DNA from 4 places in the Agrobacterium sp. genome. Region 2 is predicted to be linked to each of the others. Evidence: riboswitches for the same ligand, from Rfam matches in the RefSeq annotation. Region 2 holds a riboswitch; each other region holds the start of a gene.
The links. Region 2 has a riboswitch for cobalamin ahead of AC5I5B_RS15595 (CbtB domain-containing protein). Riboswitches for the same ligand answer to the same signal wherever they lie in the genome.

Region 1 (4,767 bases), on a different contig from region 2:
CAGCCGCATCATCGGCCTCCTGCTTCCCCTTGTTTTCATTGCTCCGGCCACCGCTTTCGCGGATCAGGTCTGCGATACGCTTTATGCGCAGTTGCGTGAGCCGCCACGCGTCATCGGCAATACGGCCGAGGTGCGGCGTTACGCCAATGCGCTCGCCCGCCAGAACATCGTCATTCGCAAGATCAGGAACGACCTGCGCGGCTATGGCTGCTCGTCTGGCAGCGTCATCGTCTACGGCAATCCCAATGCCGGTGTCTGCGCCGAGATCGGCGATGCGCTGGCGGAAGCGGAAAACGAACGCGACGCCATCATCCGTGATCGCGACGACGCCATGGCGGCCGTGCGTGACAACGATGGCGATATCAGGCGCCAGCGTATCCTCGCCGCCCTCGATGCAAATGGCTGCGGCACCGCACCGCAGACGGAAGCGCAGCTGCCGTCGCCTTCCGATGTGACGCGTTACCCCGACGCCTTCCGGCAGAATGGCGGTGAGCCGGGACAGGCGGGGCTTTCCCCCTACCCCAACGCCGCCGCTGAAGGCGGGCTTCGCACACTGTGCGTGCGCACCTGCGACGGCTCGTTCTTCCCCATCGCCGCCAATGCCTCGCCGCTCGATTTCCGCGCCCAGGCCGAGCAATGCCAGAAAATGTGTCCGGGGACGGAGACGGAACTTTATTTCCACTCCATGACGGATCAGGAAACCGCCGACATGGTGTCTGCGGAAACCGGAAAACCTTACAGGGACCTGCCGACCGCCTTCGCCTACAGGAACGCCCCGGCGAAAGCGCCGGGCTGCGCCTGCAACATGGCCGCCTATCACGAAGAAATGCAGAAGCAGGAAGAAGCCTCCCGGCCGGAATCCGAAACGCCCTATTCCGGCATCACGAAAATCCCCTCACCGCAAGGTGACAAGGCCGCCCCCAAACCCGCCGAGCAGCAGCAGGCCGCCAAGCCGCCGGAACAACCCGTTCCCGAACGCGACTATGACCCGAACGATACGAAAGTGCGCGTCATTGGCCCCAAATTTCTGCCGGACCAGACAGGCCGGATCGACCTGAAGAACCCGGCATTGAAGGGTATACAGCCGCAGCAGTGAAGCCGTCGTGGAGCGAGCGGACGCCGCTTGTTTCTTCAGTCCGCGGCAGCGGGATGAGAGGGCTACGGTAGAGATATGCTGAGAGCTTGCCCCCTCATCTGACCCTTCGGGCCATCTTCTCCCCGCCGGGGAGAAGAACAAGCAGCAACGCCCCGCTTCCCTCGCAGAACTTTTATCTGTCTTACACCCCGCCCCAGCGGTTGCGGAACACAAGCTCCTCCAACGGCACGCGCTGCCGCCAGCCTTTCACCGCCAGTTCCGGCTCGGTATAGAGCGCATCGACACGGCCGACGCAGAGCCAGGCGACGATTTCGATGTGGTCGGGAATACCGAGAATGGTGCGAATGTCGCTATCGTGGAAAATGCTGACCCAGCCGACGCCGATGCCTTCGGCGCGGGCTGCGAGCCAGAGATTCTGGATGGCGCAGACGGTGGAATAGACATCCGTGCGCGGATTATGGGTGCGGCCCAGCACCACCTTGCCGCCGCGCGTGGGATCGCAGGTGACGCAGATGCTGAGCGGGGCCTTGCGGATGCCTTCAAGTTTCAAGCTCCGGTAGAGAGCCTGTTGCTCGCCCTCGAACATCGCCGCCGCCTCCTCATTGGCGCGGCTGAAGGCCACAAAGGCCGCCTGACGGATCGCGCCATCGGTGATGAGGGTAAAATTCCACGGCTGCATGAAACCGACCGAGGGTGCCGAATGGGCCGCCTTCAGGAGACGCTCCACCAGATCATCCGGCAGCGGATCGGACAGGAACTGATCGCGCACGTCACGACGGGTTTCAATGGCGCGGTAAATCGCCTCGCGCTCCTCACCGGAAAACGGGCGGGCGGGTGACAGCGCATGATCGAAAGAACTGGCGCCGGGCGGATTGCTCACGGACGGATCGGCTGGCATCGTTTATCCCCAACAATGCGAAGGCCGGGCGCAAACATACACCCCACCTCGACAACAACCTGCCGCCGTCCGCGCGGTTCGGTCTATCCCGTCAGGCCGGTCTTCTGACTTGGCTTCATCCGCCCTTTTCGCCTTCCCGAATTGCTTCAGTGGCTTCTAAAAAAGAGCGTCCGCCTCACAGCGCTGGGCACGTTCCGGGCTTTCACCGGATTCCCGATTCTCCCGCCGCAAGGGCGGGCACCTGACAAAGGAAGCTATGGGCAAAAAAGTTTGCGAATGCAAGTATTCTGCCGGTGGTGCGGCAATGTGGCCTGCCTCCCCCATTACACCGGGAAATACCTGACATAGGCGAACTCGTCCCCCTCAGGTGACCAGTTAGGCGAGTTCATCGTTCCCTGCCCGCCGAAAAGCTCAAACAGCGTCTCGGCATTACCACCATCCATACCCATCAGCCGCACCCGCACATCAAGATCGCGCGGATGGTCGAAAACGTCGCCGTCATAGGAGACGAACACCACCTTGTCTCCCTTCGGAGACGGGTGCGGAAACCAGTCGCCATAGGGGCTGTCGGTGATGCGCTCGACGGCGGAGCCATCCACCCGTACGCGCCAGATCTGCATCCGCCCGGTGCGGCTGGAATTGAAATAGATCCACGCACCGTCAGGCGAATAATCCGGCCCGTCATTGCGACCTTCGCCATGGGTCAACCGCGTCTCGACGCCGCTTTCTATATCCATGGAGTAGATATCGAAGACCTGATCGCGAATGCCGCAATAGGCGAAGCTCTTCCCGTCCGGCGACCAGCCATGCCAGTAGGAGGGAAGGTTTTTCGTCATCAGCCGTGGCGCGCCGCCCACGGAGGCCATGAGATAGATGGCGCTCTTGCCGAATTCCACCTTGTCGGAAATGGCATAGAGTGACCCGTCAGGCGAAATGCCGTGATCGTTATTGCACAGCGTGGCAAAGCCGGTATCGACCTTTTCCGGCGCAATATCACCGGAAAGAGACAGGCGATAAAGCAGGCCTTCGCTGTTCAACAGCAGATATTTCCCATCCGGCGACCAGTTCGGCGCTTCAAAGAGATCAGGCGTCTGCCACACCACACGCATCTGCCGGGTGCGGATGTTGAAGATTTCGATGGAACTGCGCATTCTGCCTCCCGGGCGTGTCCGTGTTCTCGTTCAAAGCGCTGGGCAATGCAGACATTCCGTTTGCATCCGCCATCGCCTCGATTATGATCCTAGGGCGGCAGGCACCGTCCTGCAAATTCAAACCGGAAAAAACGCCAGCGCTCCGGCACCGTCCGCGCCGCTTCCCGTTTCTCCCAGATCCGAGGTTCCGCGATGAATACCATCGCCGATCACGGCATCCGCTTCGGCCGGATCGCCGCAATGCTTCCTGTCAAAAATATCGAAACGGCCCATGATTTTTACGTTGGCGTGCTGGGCTTTGAAAAGACCTTCGAAAACGGCAACCCCGTCGGCTTCATGATCCTGAAACAGGGCAATGCCGAGCTGCATCTGACATTGCAGCCCACGCACAAGGCAGCGCCCTTCAACGTGGCCCATATGATGGTGAGCGATGTCGATGCGCTGCACGCGCTCTGCAAGAGCCAGGGCTTGCGCATCATCAAGGGCCTGCAGGACAAGGATTACGGCCTGCGCGCCTTCGTCTTTGAAGACCCCGATGGCAACCGTATCGATGTGGGGCAGGTTATTTGAGATGAGCGAGCGGCGCGGGGTGTTCTCCGCGCCGTTTATGCGTTGTCAAAAAGCTCCTCACACGCGACGTCATCCTCGGGCTTGACCCGAGGACCCACAATCTCAACCGCGCATGGATCCTCGCCTCAAGGGCGAGGATGACGGAGAAAGGCACTTAACTCACCCGCCAGAAATCAATGGCGCGCGCCCTCAATCACCGATCCCGGAACCGGTTGGTGATCGGATAACGCCGGTCACGGCCGAAGTTCTTCTTGGTGATCTTAACACCCGGAGCCGATTGCCGGCGCTTGTATTCGGCGAGATAAAGCAGATGCTCCACCCGGTGCACGGTGGCCACATCATGGCCGCGTGCGAGAATCTCCTCGACCGACATTTCCTTCTCGACAAGGCATTCCAGAATATCGTCGAGCACCGGATAGGGCGGCAGCGAATCCTGGTCGGTCTGGTTGGGACGCAATTCGGCCGACGGGGCCTTGGAAATGATATTGGCGGGGATCACCTCGCCGGAAGGGCCGAGAGCACCCGGCGGAACATGGGCGTTGCGCCAGCTGGAAATGGCATAGACCTGCATCTTGTAGAGGTCCTTGATGGGGTTGAAACCGCCATTCATGTCGCCGTAGAGCGTGGCGTAACCCACTGACATCTCAGACTTGTTGCCCGTCGTCACCACCATCGAGCCGAACTTGTTCGAGACGGCCATCAGGATGGTGCCGCGCGTGCGGCTCTGCAGGTTTTCCTCGGTAATGCCCTCTTCCGTGCCCTCGAAGAGATCGGACAGCGCCGAGAGGAACCCTTCCACCGGTTCCACGATCGGCACGATATCGTAGCGGCAGCCCAGCGCCCTGGCGCAATCGGCCGCGTCCTTCAGCGATTCTTCCGAGGTATAACGGTAAGGCAGCATGATGCAGCGCACCCGCTCCTCGCCCAGCGCATCGACGGCAAGGGCGGCACAGATCGCCGAATCGATGCCGCCGGAAAGGCCGAGAACCACGCTCTTGAAGCCGTTCTTGTTGACGTAATCACGGAAGCCCAGCATGCAGGCGCGGTAATCC
Region 2 (4,767 bases):
AGGATTGTTACGTCATCCGCGCGCTTTCCAATCATGACATGTGCGAGGGTGAACATTGATCGGAAAACCGGGCTTGACAGATTACGGATTCGGGCGCATTGCATTTCCCATGATCAACGAACGCGCACCCATCTCCTGCTCGTACTTTTGGGCCTACCTCTAAGGGCGGCTCGACAGATCATGTTGTCAACAAGCCGCCGTCAGGCGGCTTTGTTGTTTCTCAAGCGTCCTGACGGCACCGATAAGACCAAAGGACCGAAAAAATGACCGAAGATAGCTCCCTTACACTGGAAAGACCGCCCGTCGTCATCATTCGTGGCGCACGCAAGACGGACTTGCCCGAACTCAACGAGATGATCACGCTGCTTGCCTCCTACCACGGCGATGCGGCGGCGATCACGCCGGCGAAACTGGAACGCGACCTGTTCGGCCCGCTGCCCTGGGTGCATGGCCTCGTGGCCGAAGCCGATGGCGCGCTGATCGGTTACGCCCTGCTTCTGCCGCTCTACAGGGCGCAGGAAGGCCGGCGCGGGCTTGAGCTGCATCATCTCTTCGTGCGTGACGGCCATCGCGGCCATGGCACCGGTCAGCATCTGGTTTCCCGCGCCCGCGATATCGCCAAGCGTCTCGGCTGCGACTATCTTTCCGTCAGCGCCACAACAGGCAATGTCGCGGCGCATCGCTTCTACGAAAACATGGATTTCGCGCCCCGGCCGGTTACCGGCATGCGCTACATGCAGTCAATTGCCTGATTGGCATCAACGGAGACGACCATGACACGGATCGCCATTGCGCTCGCGCAGGATTTTGCTGACTGGGAACCGGCGCTGCTTGCTGCCGCAGCGCGCGGCTATCTCGGCGTCGAAATCATCTATGCCACGCCTGATGGCCGGCCGGTAACGTCCATGGGCGGGCTGAATGTAACGCCTGACACATCCTATGACGCGCTTGATCCTGTTGGCATCGATGCGCTTGTCATTCCCGGCGGTCTCAGCTGGGAAAAGGGAACGGCTGTCGATCTTGGCGGGCTGGTGCACCGGTTTCGCGACAGGGACCGGCTGGTGGCCGGCATCTGTGCGGCGGCGAGCGCGCTCGGCGGCACGGGCGTTCTGAACGATGTCGCCCATACCGGCAATTCGCTGGCATCGCACAGGGCCTATCCCGTCTATAGCGGCGAGGCGCTTTATCGCGACCAGCCGAAAGCAGTCAGCGATCGCGGCATCATCACGGCCGCCGGCAGCGCGCCGGTGAGTTTTGCGGTGGAAATCCTGAAACACCTCGGCCTCTTTGGTCCGGAAGCCGAGGCGGAACTTCAGGTTTTTGCGGCGGAGCATCGCTGAGGCGCAGCCGTCTCGGTTGTTTGCACTCCCTCTACTCCCCGTCATTCCCGCCTTGGGCCGGAATCCAGCCGACGCGCGTCTGCGCGGCGGAAAGACTCCTCTCAGCCCAAGGACTTGGGCTGGCTGGATCCCGGCTCGAGGCCGGGATGACGGAGGTGAGAACAGCGATGATTATCGCTGATCCAGCACCCGGCAAACACGTGCTGCGTGATCGCCGCCCTCCCCGGCAATCGCCCGGCGAATATCGCGGCTGTTCAAATGCAGGCTACGGCCGGCAGGTGAATTTGCACGTTTTATCTTGGCAAGTGCCGCCGCCACAAAGGCGGCTTCATGGTCGTGGAAAAAGGCAAGAGCCGCCTCTTCTGTAGGGCTCGGCCCCAGCACCGCCTTGAAGGCAAGGCGGTGCACGGCGCAGAAAGCGCCGTGACCGGGAACGGCAAAACGCAGCGCATCGAGTTCCTCACTCCATTCCGCTGCGTCCTGCATGGATTTACGCCTGCTGGAAGCGCTTCAGGAAAAACGCGCTCAATGTTCCGAGCAAAGCCCAGAAAACGAAGCTCGTGATGGTGGCGGCGACGATGAACTGACGCTCCAGCGGCAGCGGCGCCAGCGCATGTTCACCTTCCGGCGGCAGGGGTGCGCCCACCACATGCGGTGCGACGATCAACACCAGCGCCAGAACGATGGCCCAGGGTTCGCGGCGGAATGCGATCAGCGCTATGCCGCCCGCGGTTGCGGCAACCGTGGAAAGCCACCAGATCTGCCGCGCCTCAAGTGCGGCGGCCGGGCTGCCCGGCAGTTCCGGCGGCAGGCCGATCATCGGGGCCAGCATGACGGCGGTAAAACCGGCAACGCCCCAGAGAAGGCCTTCGCGCCAGCCGCCATTCGTGCCACGCAGCGAAATAAGGCCGGTCAGAACAAGCGCATAACCGATGGCGGTCAGGACATTGGCGGCAACGGTATAGGCGGTGCGCTCGAAGCCATCGGCCGGAGCCCAGGCCTCGTCATTGTGCTCATGGGCGGGAACCGCAGCACCGGGCGCCGTCGCATCATGGCTGTGAGGCGCCTCGCCACCGGCGCTCTCATAGGTTTCCGCCTGAAGGATGAGCGGCGTGGTGCCGAAAGCCTGCATGGCAGACACGGCGAAACCACCGAGAATGCCGACGAGAACCGCGGTAAAGACGATATTGCGAAAAGATGACATGCCGTTTCCCCTCAATGGCAGGGGAAGGCATTGGCATGACGCGTGTCATGCGCGGCATTGTGAACGGCTTCCACATGGGAAAAGCCGACAAAACCGACAACGAACAGGCCAAGCACGATCGCCGTCAGCGATTGCGCGAAGCTGCCCGTTTTTGCGGAAACGGCTGAATTGGCCGTATTCTGCTGGATGGACATGGTGACCCCTCTCCCGGCGCGACCCCGCGCCTTTAGACACGGCCGAACGGCGGGAGCCGCAAGACCGCATGCGATACACTTCACCACGGGGATACGAGACTGACACAGGGAGGCATTGATCTCGCCACCCTGAAATTCCGCTCTTCCGGACACCCCGCCGGCATGGACATTTCCGTGATGGCAGGTCTCCTGGCTTACGGGTCAAAACCTGAAACACCTTCCCGGCATCGCCCTCCCTGGAAACCTCGGTTCCCGGAAAATGGCTTGCCAGTGGCACTTCGTTTCAGGCTCTCCGCTCACAGTTGCGGGGGCAGCCACGAATGAGGATTTCTCCCTATCGTGTTCCCTTTTCACCTTCCGGAACGCCCGGAAGGAACCATCACAGGATTGTTATCCGATGGGTGGCGGCGGGAGTCAATGGGCGCGCATGCGCCCAGGGGCACCCTACCGCGCCGGAATGGCCTTCAGATAGGCGGCGATCGCATCGCGGTCATCCGCCGTCAGATGCGCCATGTTCTGCTGCACCTTGACCATGGAACCGCCGACGCTGTCGAATTCCGGGGTGAAGCCGGTTTCCAGATAGCTGGCAATATCGGCCTTGGCCCAGCTTCCGATGCTTTGCGAGCCGGGGGTGATGTCAGGAATGCGGCCTTCGCCTTCCGGATTGGGGCCGCCGGCCAGCCACTTATCGGCAAGGAAACCGCCGAGCGCATTGCGCGGCGTATGGCACTCGCCGCAATGGCCCGGCCCTTCCACCAGATATTGACCGCGCAGCAATTCGGCATTGGCATTGGCAAGCTCGACCCGCGGCGGTGCGGAGGGGTCGAAATAAAGGAACTTCCAGCCGCCCAGCGCCATGCGCAGGTTGAACGGGAACGGCAGTTCGTGATCCGGCGCATCGTTCTGGCTGGCCGGCAGGGCTTTCAGATAACCGAAGAGATCGTTGATGTCCTTCTGCGTCATGCGGGCATAGGAGGCGTAGGGAAAGGACGGGTAAAGGTGCTCACCGTTCCTGCCCACACCACGCGTCATCGCATCGCCGAATTCCGCCAGCGTCCAGCCGCCGATACCATGCTGCGGATCGGAAGAAATATTGGGCACATGAAAGGTGCCGAAGGGGCTTTTCAGCGCCTGCCCGCCCGCAAGCGTCAACAGCGCCTCACCCTTCGCATCGGGTGCGGCATGACAGCTTGCACAGCCGCCCGCCCAGAACAGCGTTTCGCCATTGGCCAGATCCGGTTCGCCAAGGCTGACCCAATGGCTTGGCGCCTGACGTTCCGGCGCGGTGACCCAGGCGAATATGCCGTAGCCGGCAATCGCCGCGACCACGGCCCCGCCAGCGAGTTTCGTCCAGATGGAGGACATACCCCTCTCCCCATTCTCACCTGACCCGGTCAGATGCCTTTCGAGCGTGAGAAAACGCCGCCGGGAAGCGGCGTTTCCAGAATCATTCGATTATTTCTTCAGACGGTAGGTCTGGTGGCAGGTGCCGCAATCGGCGCCGAGCGTCTTCATGGCGGTGGCAACGCCCGCCTGATCGCCGGGGAGATTGGCGAGAACGATGTCCGCATCCGTGCCAAGCTTGGCGGCCTTGGCCTTGAAGTCCTCGAAATTTTCCCAGATGGCGGGAGCAGCCGCGCTGCCGGTTTCGGTGCCGGCGGGGAACTGGTCCGGGAAAGCCTTGGCATTGGTGCCGATGGTCGTCACCGCAGCCTTGACCACATCAGCATCAAAGGGCTTCTCGCCCTTGGAGATGGCAGCGAGCGAACCCATGGCGCCGCCGATCTGCTTCATCATGCCTTCACGTTTTTCGACTTCGCCGGCAGCGTAGACCGCTCCGGCGCAAAGACAGCCGAAAAGCATGGCCGCCGTGATGGTTTTCAGTTTCATGCACACTCTCCTTGATTCCGGCTGGGACACCGGGCGCTAGATGGAACGGCGCGAGGATGCCCTTTCCGGATGGCGAAAAGAAGTCACATTGCGGTGAATTCCATCGTGAAAACAGAAGCCTAAGACAAGGCCTCCCAGA
Region 3 (4,767 bases), 790 kb from region 2:
CGGCGATGTTCATTGTCTTGTCCCTCAATTCAGAGCGTGCAGGAAACGCAGCCCTGAACCTGCGTGCCTTCCAGCGCCATCTGGCGCAAACGGATGTAGTAGATGGTCTTGATGCCCTTCTTCCAGGCGTAGATCTGCGCCCGGTTGATATCGCGCGTCGTTGCCGTATCGCGGAAGAACAGCGTCAGAGACAGGCCCTGATCGACATGCTGGGTGGCCGCCGCATAGGTGTCGATGATCTTCTCAGGACCGATCTCATAGGCATCCTGATAATATTCGAGATTGTCGTTCGAGAGATAGGAAGCCGGGTAATAAACGCGGCCGATCTTGCCTTCCTTGCGGATTTCGATCTTCGAGACGATTGGATGAATGGAAGACGTCGAGTGGTTGATATAGGAGATCGAACCTGTCGGCGGCACGGCTTGTAGGTTCTGGTTATAAAGACCTGATGCCATGACGTCCTGCCTCAGCGCCTTCCAGTCCTCCTGCGTCGGAATGGCAATGCCGGCCTTTTCGAACAGTTCCTTCACCTTTTCGGTCGCGGGCAACCATTCCCGGTCGGTATATTTGTCGAAATAGTCACCCGAGGCATATTTCGAATTTTCAAAGCCCTTGAAGCTCTGGCCTCTTTCCACCGCCAGCCGGTTGCTGGCGCGGATGGCATGATAGGTCACGGTGTAGAAATAGATATTGGTGAAATCGACGCCCTCTTCGGAACCGTAGAAGATGCGTTCGCGCGCCAGATAGCCGTGCAGGTTCATCTGGCCGAGCCCGATGGCGTGGCTCGCATCATTGCCCTTTTCCACCGAGGGGACGGAGGAAATGTGGCTCATATCAGACACTGCTGTCAGCGCCCGGATGGAGGTCTCGATGGTCTTGCCGAAATCGGCCGAATCCATTGCAGCGGCAATGTTGAGCGAACCGAGATTGCAGGAAATATCCTTGCCCATATGGCTGTAGGACAGATCGGCATTGAATTCACTCGCTTCGCTGACCTGCAGGATTTCCGAGCAGAGATTGCTCATGCTGATGCGGCCGGCGATCGGATTGGCGCGGTTCACCGTGTCCTCGAACATGATGTAGGGGTAACCGCTCTCGAACTGGATTTCGGCGATCACCTGAAAGAATTCGCGCGCCTTGATCTTCTTCTTGCGGATGCGGCTGTCGGCGACCATTTCGTGATATTTTTCGCTGACCGAAATCTCGGTCAACGGCACGCCATAGACCCGCTCCACATCATAGGGCGAGAACAGATACATGTCCTCGTTGTTGCGGGCGAGTTCGAAGGTGATGTCGGGGATCACCACGCCGAGCGACAGCGTCTTGATGCGGATTTTTTCGTCGGCGTTTTCGCGCTTGGTATCAAGGAAGCGCATGATGTCAGGGTGATGGGCATGTAGATAGACCGCGCCAGCACCCTGGCGTGCGCCAAGCTGGTTGGCATAGGAAAAAGAATCTTCCAGCAGCTTCATCACGGGAATAACGCCGGAAGACTGGTTTTCGATCTGTTTGATCGGCGCTCCGAATTCGCGAATATTGGTCAAGGACAGCGCCACGCCGCCGCCGCGCTTGGAAAGCTGCAAGGCCGAATTGATGGAGCGGCCGATGCTTTCCATATTGTCTTCCACCCGCAGCAGAAAACACGAGACCAGCTCGCCGCGGCTCTTTTTGCCGGCATTGAGGAATGTCGGGGTGGCCGGCTGGAAGCGGCCTGAAATGATTTCATCGACCAGATTGCGGGCAAGCTGCTCATCACCACGCGCAAGGGCCAGCGCCACCATGCAGACGCGATCCTCATAACGCTCCAGATAACGTTTTCCGTCGAAGGTCTTCAGCGTATAGGAGGTGTAATATTTGAAGGCGCCGAGAAAGGTCGGGAAGCGGAATTTCCGGGCATAGGCCTCGTCATAGAGGTCACGAACAAAATTGAAGGAATACTGGTCCAGCACCTCCTGCTCGTAATATCCCTCCGTCACCAGATAATCGAGCTTTTCCCTGAGGTTATGGAAAAATACCGTGTTCTGGTTGACGTGCTGGAGGAAATATTGCCGGGCGGCCAGCCGATCCTTGTCGAGCTGGATCTTCCCGTTCTCGTCGTAAAGGTTCAGCATCGCGTTCAGCGCGTGATAGTCCAGCCCCGCATCAAGCGGTTTCTGGCTTGCGGCTGCCGGCTGTTTGGCGTCCTTGCGCAGCGCGCTCGAGGTCAGCGTGTCCAAAATCGTTCCAATCCATGTTTGACGTTGGCGACGTCTTCTTCCGTGCCGAGAAGCTCGAAGCGATAGAGAAACGGCACCGCGCATTTGCGCGAGACGATATCTCCGGCGGATGCGAAAGCGGCGCCAAAATTCGTGTTTCCCGCCGCGATGACGCCGCGAATGAGATTTCGGTTGGAGGGCTCGTTCAAAAACCGGATGACCGGCTTAGGCACGGCCCCTTTGGTGCCGCCGCCCCCATAGGTGGGGGTGACCAGCACATAGGGTTCCGACACATGAGGCACGTCGTCCTCAGCGCCGAGCGGCAGGCGAAACAAACGCCGCCCCAGTTTCAGAAGGAAACGATGGGTGTTTTCAGAGCGGCTGGAATAGTAGACGATCAGGCCCATCGCCTTACCGCCTCAGCTGATCGAGCCGATCATATCCGGCCGGAAACCCGCCCAATGGCGCTCGCCGGCGACGACCACGGGAACCTGCATGTAACCAAGACCCCGGACGTGATCGAGCGCATCCGCATCTTCGGAGATATCGATGATCTCATAGGGAATACCAATGCGGTCGAGCGCACGATAGGTGGCGGTGCACTGGACGCAGGCGGGTTTGCTGTAAACGGTGACGGTCATGATTTCCTCTCTCGAAGCCGATTTCGGACACGGCTCAACATTGCCGATTACAATCGCAATCGGGTGGCGGTGGATCTGTCATTCAGGTGAGGCACGTAGCCCAGGCAACTCTTCGCATTTTCGGATAGAAACCGGGGTCCGGTTTTCCCAAAATGCTGCAAGCCGCACAAAATCACTCTCTACGCCGACGAGCGCAGCAACTTAAAGAAATGCACTGGCATGACTTCACCCCGAAGCTTGTTCTGGAGGGGGCAGAAAAGGGCGCACGCAAATCATTTGCGTCAACACCTTCCTCCGGACACCCCGCCCGTGGACGTTTGCGCTCAAGGCAGGTCTCCTGACTTGCGGGTCACAACATCTATTCCGGCCTTCCCGGAGCTTTTGGCTCCAGTGACCCAAATCGGAACGATGCTCGCCGCTTACAGTTGCGGGGGCAGTTTCGGCCTTGTTCCGCCATGATGGCGTTACGCACCGAATTCCCGTCTTAGCTCCCAATCCTTGCGAATCGGAAGAACCTTGAACACCACATATAGTATATAAGGAAATTTTTACGTCAATGAATAGACACACAAAAGCCCCACCCTGTGGATCAAAAAGATTCAACACATGGTCAACAAAGGCTTAACGGCAAACGCGCTTTGCCGGTAAAGAACTGGAAAGCGTTAATCTATTCCCAGATATCGATATGAATATCGGCTGGACGCGCGTTTTCGATCACCCTTTTTCCGTTGGGAAGATCGTTTTCGAAAAGCTTGGCATGGATCTGAGCGGCATCGAGACCATAACCCTGCCATCTGTTCCGCAGCCTCTCTTCCAGCACGGCGACGGACGGGCCCACGAAGATGGTGAGGTCAAAGCTCTCGGAAAGGCTTGTCCAGGGCGCTTCGTTCAGCAGCAGATAATTGCCTTCGGCAAGGACAAAGCGCGTTTCCGGCGCAATCGCCCGGGCGGACGCAATGGCAATTTCCCGGGAGCGGTCGAAAACCGGAACAAGCACCTCCTGCCCGCCCTTGCGGACGGCGGAGACGATATCCAGGAAGCCGCGCACATCAAAAGTTTCAGGTGCGCCTTTTCGCGGCAGCAGTCCCCGTTCCTCAAGAATGCCATTGTCCATATGGAAGCCATCCATGGGCAGGACGGCGGCCGTTTCGCCTCGCGCCCGCAAGGCCTCAAAAAGAGCATCCGCAAGCGTGGATTTGCCGGCCCCAGGGGGACCGGCAATGGCTATGATGAAACGGGATTGACCCTCTGCCCGCCGAAGAACGTCTTCGACGATCGTCTCAAGCTTCAGCGTCATGCGGCAAGCGTTTCCTTCGGCGCTTCCTTGGCGCCGGTCATGAAGGCGACGGCGTCGGACATGGAATAGTCCTTCGGATTGATGACGCACAGGCGCTTACCGAGCCGGTGGATATGGATGCGATCCGCAACCTCGAAAACATGCGGCATGTTATGCGAGATCAGGACAATCGGCAGACCGCGGGAGCGCACATCCAGAATAAGCTCGAGAACGCGACGGCTTTCCTTGACGCCGAGTGCCGCCGTCGGCTCGTCGAGGATGACGACCTTGGAGCCAAAGGCTGCCGCACGCGCCACCGCCACGCCCTGGCGCTGACCGCCGGAGAGGGTTTCCACCGCCTGATTGATGTTCTGGATCGTCATCAGGCCGAGTTCCGACAGTTTTTCGCGGGCGAATTTTTCCATGGCCGGGCGGTCGAGCGCCCGGAACAGGCTGCCCTGAATGCCGGGCTTGCGGATTTCACGGCCGAGAAACATATTGTCAGCTATGGACAATGCGGGAGACAGCGCAAGGTTCTGATAGACGGTTTCGATGCCCGCCTTGCGCGCCTCGATCGGCGAGCGGAACTGCACCGGCTTGCCTTCCAGCCTGATCTCCCCTTCATCGGGTGTCACCGCACCGGAAATCGCCTTGA
Region 4 (4,767 bases), on a different contig from region 2:
GTCCGGTCAGCATGCCCTTGACGGGCTTGTCGGTGAGCGACTGGGAATATTCCCACCAGCGGACCGTCATCGGTTTCGGCCGCGACACATCACCGAAGATGATGGGCGGACGCACGTAACGCGAGCCGTAGCTCTGCACCCACGCATGCTGGGTGAAGGCGAAACCGGAAAGCTGTTCACCAAAATATTGCACCATGTCGTTGCGCTCGAACTCGCCATGCACGAGGACGTCGAGACCGATATCCTCCTGCCAGCGAATGGTTGCTTCGGTTTCTTTCTGCAGGAAGCTTTCATATTGCGCATCTGTCAGGACACCCTTCGAATGCGCGGAGCGGGCCTTTCGCACCTCCGGCGTCTGCGGGAAGGAGCCGATGGTGGTCGTCGGGAAAAGCGGCAGCGCAATAGCCTGCGACTGCACCTTCTGCCGCTCGGTAAAGGCATTCGCCCGCTTCCTGTCGGCATCGCCGATCGTTGCGATGCGGTTCTGAACGGCCACATCAGTCACCTTTGACGAGGATGCGCGTGCGACAACTGCCCTGGAGGCGGCTTCCAGTTCCGCCGCGACGATGGCCTTGCCTTCACCGAGCGCCCTGCCGAGCGTGGCAAGCTCGCCGAGCTTCTGGGTCGCAAAGGAAAGCCAGCTTTTCAGATCGGCATCGAGACCGGTTTCCAGTTCAAGATCGACCGGAACATGCAGCAGCGAGCATGAAGGCGCGATTTGAAACGCTTCCGCACCCCGCACGGCAATTGCAGCTTCCAGCCGGTCGATAATCGCGGCGAGATCGGCGCGCCAGATATTGCGGCCGTCGATGACACCGAGCGACAGGACACGGCTTTCGGGCAACGCCTTCAGCACCGCCTCGAACTGACCGGGGCCACGCACCAGATCGACATGAAGACCCGCGACCGGAAGTGCGGCAACGACCTCCAGATTATCCTCGAGACCGCCGAAATAGGTGGCCACGAGGATTTTCAGATCCGGGGCGGCTTTCGACAATTGCTGATAGGCCACAGTCAGCGCGTGGCGTTCCCCCTCGGAAAGGTCCAATACAGCCACGGGTTCGTCGATCTGCACCCAGTCGGCGCCGGCCGCACGCAGGCGGTGTAGCAACTCTTCGTAGACGGGCAACAGTTTTGCCAACAGATCGAGCGGCTTAAAGGCTGCCTCACGCACCTTGGCAAGCTTCAGGAACGTGACCGGCCCGAGAATGACCGGGCGCGTATGAATGCCGAGCGCCTTCGCCTCGAGAAAATGATCGACCGGCTTTTGCGAGGTGAGCGCGAAATGCTGATCCTCGGAGACCTCCGGCACCATGTAATGATAATTGGTGTCGAACCACTTGGTCATCTCCAGCGCCGGAACGCCCTGACCGTGGTGCGCATGTCCTTCATGCACATGACCGCAACTTGCATGCGCCTCGCTCTGGCTGCCGCGCGCCATGGCGAAATAGGTCGACATGGACACCTCTCCGCCCGTCCATCCGTAGAGGGACGGGATGGCACCGACCATCGCAGCCGTATCGAGGACGTGGTCATAGAGGGAAAAATCGTTGGACGGGATATGGCTAATCCCCTTTTGCTGCTGAAGCGCCCAGTTTTCGGCGCGCAGCTTAGCGGCGGTTTCGAGAAGTACTGCTTCGGAAATCTTTCCCGACCAGAAGCCTTCAATCGCGAATTTCAGTTCGCGACGGCGGCCAATCCTCGGAAATCCGAGCGATGCGACTGGAATGGTCTTGTTTGACATTGTCATACCCCAGATGGTTGTGGGGGCATGGGTAAAGCGGACGCGTGCGGGCCCAGCCGTTGCCGGGCCAACGAGCAACCACCGGGACACCCCGCCCGTGGACGTTATTTTGCCCTGGCAGGTCTCCTGGCTCGCGGGTCGTCACCTTTGCCCGTCTTCCCGGGGCTTTCACCCCAGTGACGTTGATGGACAAAGGCTCACCGCTTACAGTTGCGGGGGCAGCTCCGGTATTGCCGATCCAACGGCGCACCGGATTCCCTCTTAGCTCCGGGATTGAAACAATCAGGCCCGGAGAACCATGACACCCGCATTTCTCACCACGGGCGTCACGATGTCAATAGATATAAAGAAATCTTTATATCTTTATTTCATTCGAAGACAGATGTCAGGACACGACCGCGCCCGGACCTGCCACAGCACCTGATGGCACCTTGCCCAGAATAATCATGCCGAGAACCTCGTCCTTCGTCACATCTTCCGTGCGGGCATGGCCGACCACCTTGCCGTTTTTCATCACGAATACCCGGTCCGCCAGATCAAAGACGTCGTGGATATCGTGGCTGATGAGGAAGATGCCGATGCCCTGCCGTTTCAGCTCCTTGACGAGATCGCCGACCTGCGCGGTTTCCTGCGGCCCGAGTGCAGCCGTCGGTTCGTCCATGATAAGGATGCGGGCGTCAAAAAGGATGGCGCGGGCGATGGCAACGGATTGCCGCTGACCGCCGGACAATGCCTTCACTGGTTCCTTGAACCGCCGGAAATTGGGGTTGAGACGCCCCATGACCTCGCGGGCCGAGGCCTCCATGGCGACATCATCAAGCGTGCCCCATTTCGTCTTCAGCTCACGGCCGAGATAAAGATTGGCCGCCGCATCGACATTATCCGCCACTGCCAGCGTCTGGTAGATGGTTTCAATGCCGTATTTCTTGGCGTCGCGGGGATTGCGGATATCCACATCCTCGCCGTTGATGAGGATATCGCCCCCATCCCGCCGGTATGCGCCGGACAATATCTTGATGAGCGTCGATTTGCCCGCACCATTGTGGCCGAGAAGGGCGACCACCTCGCCGGGGAAAAGATCGACTGAGGCGTTTTCCACCGCATGGATACCGCCGAAGGAAATGGAAATATTGCGCATTTCCACGAGGGGCGTGACTTGGTCCGTCATTGGGGTTCTCCTCGGTTCTTACTTGGCGCGGGCGCGGTAGATGGTGTCGAGCCAGACGGCGACGACCAGAACCACACCGACGACGATGCGCTGGAAAGGCGTATCGATGCCCACGAGCACCATGCCGGATTGCAGCGATTGCATGACGAGCGCGCCGAGCATCGCGCCCGCTATGGTGCCGACGCCGCCGGCGAGCGAGGTGCCGCCGATGACCGCCGCCGCGATCGTATAAAGTTCGTCCAGTTCACCCTGGGCGTTGGTTGCCGCATTGAGGCGGGCAGTGGAGATTGCCGCCGCGATGGCGCACAGAACGCCCATCAGCGTGAATATCTTCACCGTGACCCAGCGGGTCTTGATGCCGGCGAGTTCGGCCGCTTCCGGATTGCCGCCGATGGCGAACACATAGCGTCCGAAGCGCAGCCGCGTGGCAATGAAAGTCATCACTGCACCAACGGCGAGCGCCATCAGCACCGGTATGGCAATGCCGTGCGGAATGAACAGGCCACCATCCGGCCAGGAGATGCCATTGGCATCGGCATAGTTGCGGGCGATGTTGATCGGCCAGGGATAGCTGTTGACCACCGCCACGAAACCGACGACGACGAAGCAGCCGAGCGCCACCAGAAAATATTCCGCCCAGACCGGCCGCAGCGGAAAGCCGAAACGGCGGCGCTGGTGGCGGGAATTGAGGATTGCAGCGACAATGGCGACGCAGGCGACGATGGCAGCGACCCAGCTCCATGTCGCGCCAATCGAGCCGCTGGTGCCGCCGCCCATCAGGCGGAAGGTGGAATCCATCGGCGCCACGGTGCGGCCGCTGGTGACGAACCAGGTGCCGCCGCGCCAGACCAGCAGGCCGCCGAGCGTGACGATGAAGGACGGCACATTCAGGAAGGCGATGATCGAACCCTGCAGCATGCCGATGGCGCCGCCGACGAGAATACCGACCAGAAGCGTGACGATCCATGTCGCCCAATGTTCGAAGCCGAGAAGCTGCGGCAGGATTTCCGCCTGCGTGACACCCATGATCATGCCGGAAAAACCGAGGATCGACCCGACCGACAGGTCGATATTGCGGGTGACGATGACGAGCACCATACCGGTCGCCATGACAGCCACGGACGCGGTCTGCACGGAAAGGTTCCAGAGGTTTCGCGGCGTCAGGAACAGGCCGCCGGACAGGATATGAAATCCGATCCAGATCAGAAGAAGCGCGCCGACCATGCCGAGCAGGCGGGTATCAAGCTCCGTTGCGCTGATGAAGCGCGCGATGGAGCCTGTCTTTTCCGTCTTGGCGGACGCTGGGGAATTGGATTGGGTCATATCGGCCATGAACTGCCGGTGCTCCTCACATCTTAAAAGGCGCTGCGCCATGAACCATGGCGCAGCGCCCGAACCGGGACATAGTCGATCAGTTGCAGGCCTTGACGGATCCGGCCTTCACACCCTGGCAGGCCGTTTCCTTCTTGATCCAGCCGGCATCGATCACGACGTTCAGATTGTCCTTGGTGATGGCGATCGGCTTGAGGAAGACCGACTGCATCGTGACCTTCTTCGGGCCGCCGTCAAAGGCGGTGACGCCCTTGATTTCCGTCATCTTCTTGCCGCCAGCAAGCGCGAGCGCAATACCGGCCGCTTCCTTGCCGAGTTCGCGGCTGTCTTTCCAGACGGAAACCGTCTGCGTGCCGAGTGCGACGCGGTTAAGCGCGGCGAAATCGGCATCCTGGCCGGAAACGGGCACCGAACCCGCCATGCCCTGCGCGGCAAGAGCAGCGATTGCGCCACCGGCCGTGCCGTCGTTCGACGCGACGACAGCATCGACCTTGTTGTTATTCTTGGTCAGGAACTGTTCCAT

Region 1: it holds a riboswitch for cobalamin, as region 2 does, so the genes downstream of both, bluB (5,6-dimethylbenzimidazole synthase) here and AC5I5B_RS15595 (CbtB domain-containing protein) in region 2, are expected to answer to the same signal.
Region 3: it holds a riboswitch for cobalamin, as region 2 does, so the genes downstream of both, nrdH (glutaredoxin-like protein NrdH) here and AC5I5B_RS15595 (CbtB domain-containing protein) in region 2, are expected to answer to the same signal.
Region 4: it holds a riboswitch for cobalamin, as region 2 does, so the genes downstream of both, metE (5-methyltetrahydropteroyltriglutamate--homocysteine S-methyltransferase) here and AC5I5B_RS15595 (CbtB domain-containing protein) in region 2, are expected to answer to the same signal.

Annotation. Positions count from the first base shown of each region.
Region 1 covers NZ_JCABZP010000010.1:340,559-345,325, forward strand. The annotation lists gene AC5I5B_RS08250 (DUF2865 domain-containing protein) at 1-1,096, shown strand, start outside; gene bluB (5,6-dimethylbenzimidazole synthase) at 1,278-1,994, opposite strand; cobalamin riboswitch at 2,072-2,254, opposite strand; gene AC5I5B_RS08260 (TolB family protein) at 2,318-3,145, opposite strand; gene AC5I5B_RS08265 (glyoxalase superfamily protein) at 3,338-3,715, shown strand; gene AC5I5B_RS08270 (NAD+ synthase) at 3,909-4,767, opposite strand, start outside.
Region 2 covers NZ_JCABZP010000014.1:792,034-796,800, reverse strand. The annotation lists gene AC5I5B_RS15620 (MerR family transcriptional regulator) at 1-59, shown strand, start outside; gene AC5I5B_RS15615 (GNAT family N-acetyltransferase) at 264-752, shown strand; gene AC5I5B_RS15610 (type 1 glutamine amidotransferase family protein) at 774-1,340, shown strand; gene AC5I5B_RS15605 (hypothetical protein) at 1,512-1,826, opposite strand; gene AC5I5B_RS15600 (CbtA family protein) at 1,831-2,544, opposite strand; gene AC5I5B_RS15595 (CbtB domain-containing protein) at 2,556-2,738, opposite strand; cobalamin riboswitch at 2,901-3,134, opposite strand; gene AC5I5B_RS15590 (c-type cytochrome) at 3,183-4,103, opposite strand; gene AC5I5B_RS15585 (c-type cytochrome) at 4,194-4,628, opposite strand; gene AC5I5B_RS15580 (LysE family translocator) at 4,748-4,767, opposite strand, start outside.
Region 3 covers NZ_JCABZP010000014.1:6,062-10,828, reverse strand. The annotation lists gene nrdF (class 1b ribonucleoside-diphosphate reductase subunit beta) at 1-13, opposite strand, end outside; gene nrdE (class 1b ribonucleoside-diphosphate reductase subunit alpha) at 30-2,216, opposite strand; gene nrdI (class Ib ribonucleoside-diphosphate reductase assembly flavoprotein NrdI) at 2,204-2,602, opposite strand; gene nrdH (glutaredoxin-like protein NrdH) at 2,615-2,836, opposite strand; cobalamin riboswitch at 3,147-3,370, opposite strand; gene AC5I5B_RS11755 (nucleoside triphosphate hydrolase) at 3,504-4,133, opposite strand; gene AC5I5B_RS11750 (ATP-binding cassette domain-containing protein) at 4,130-4,767, opposite strand, start outside.
Region 4 covers NZ_JCABZP010000015.1:46,192-50,958, forward strand. The annotation lists gene metE (5-methyltetrahydropteroyltriglutamate--homocysteine S-methyltransferase) at 1-1,744, opposite strand, end outside; cobalamin riboswitch at 1,844-2,060, opposite strand; gene AC5I5B_RS17765 (ATP-binding cassette domain-containing protein) at 2,130-2,912, opposite strand; gene AC5I5B_RS17770 (sugar ABC transporter permease) at 2,931-4,244, opposite strand; gene xylF (D-xylose ABC transporter substrate-binding protein) at 4,324-4,767, opposite strand, start outside.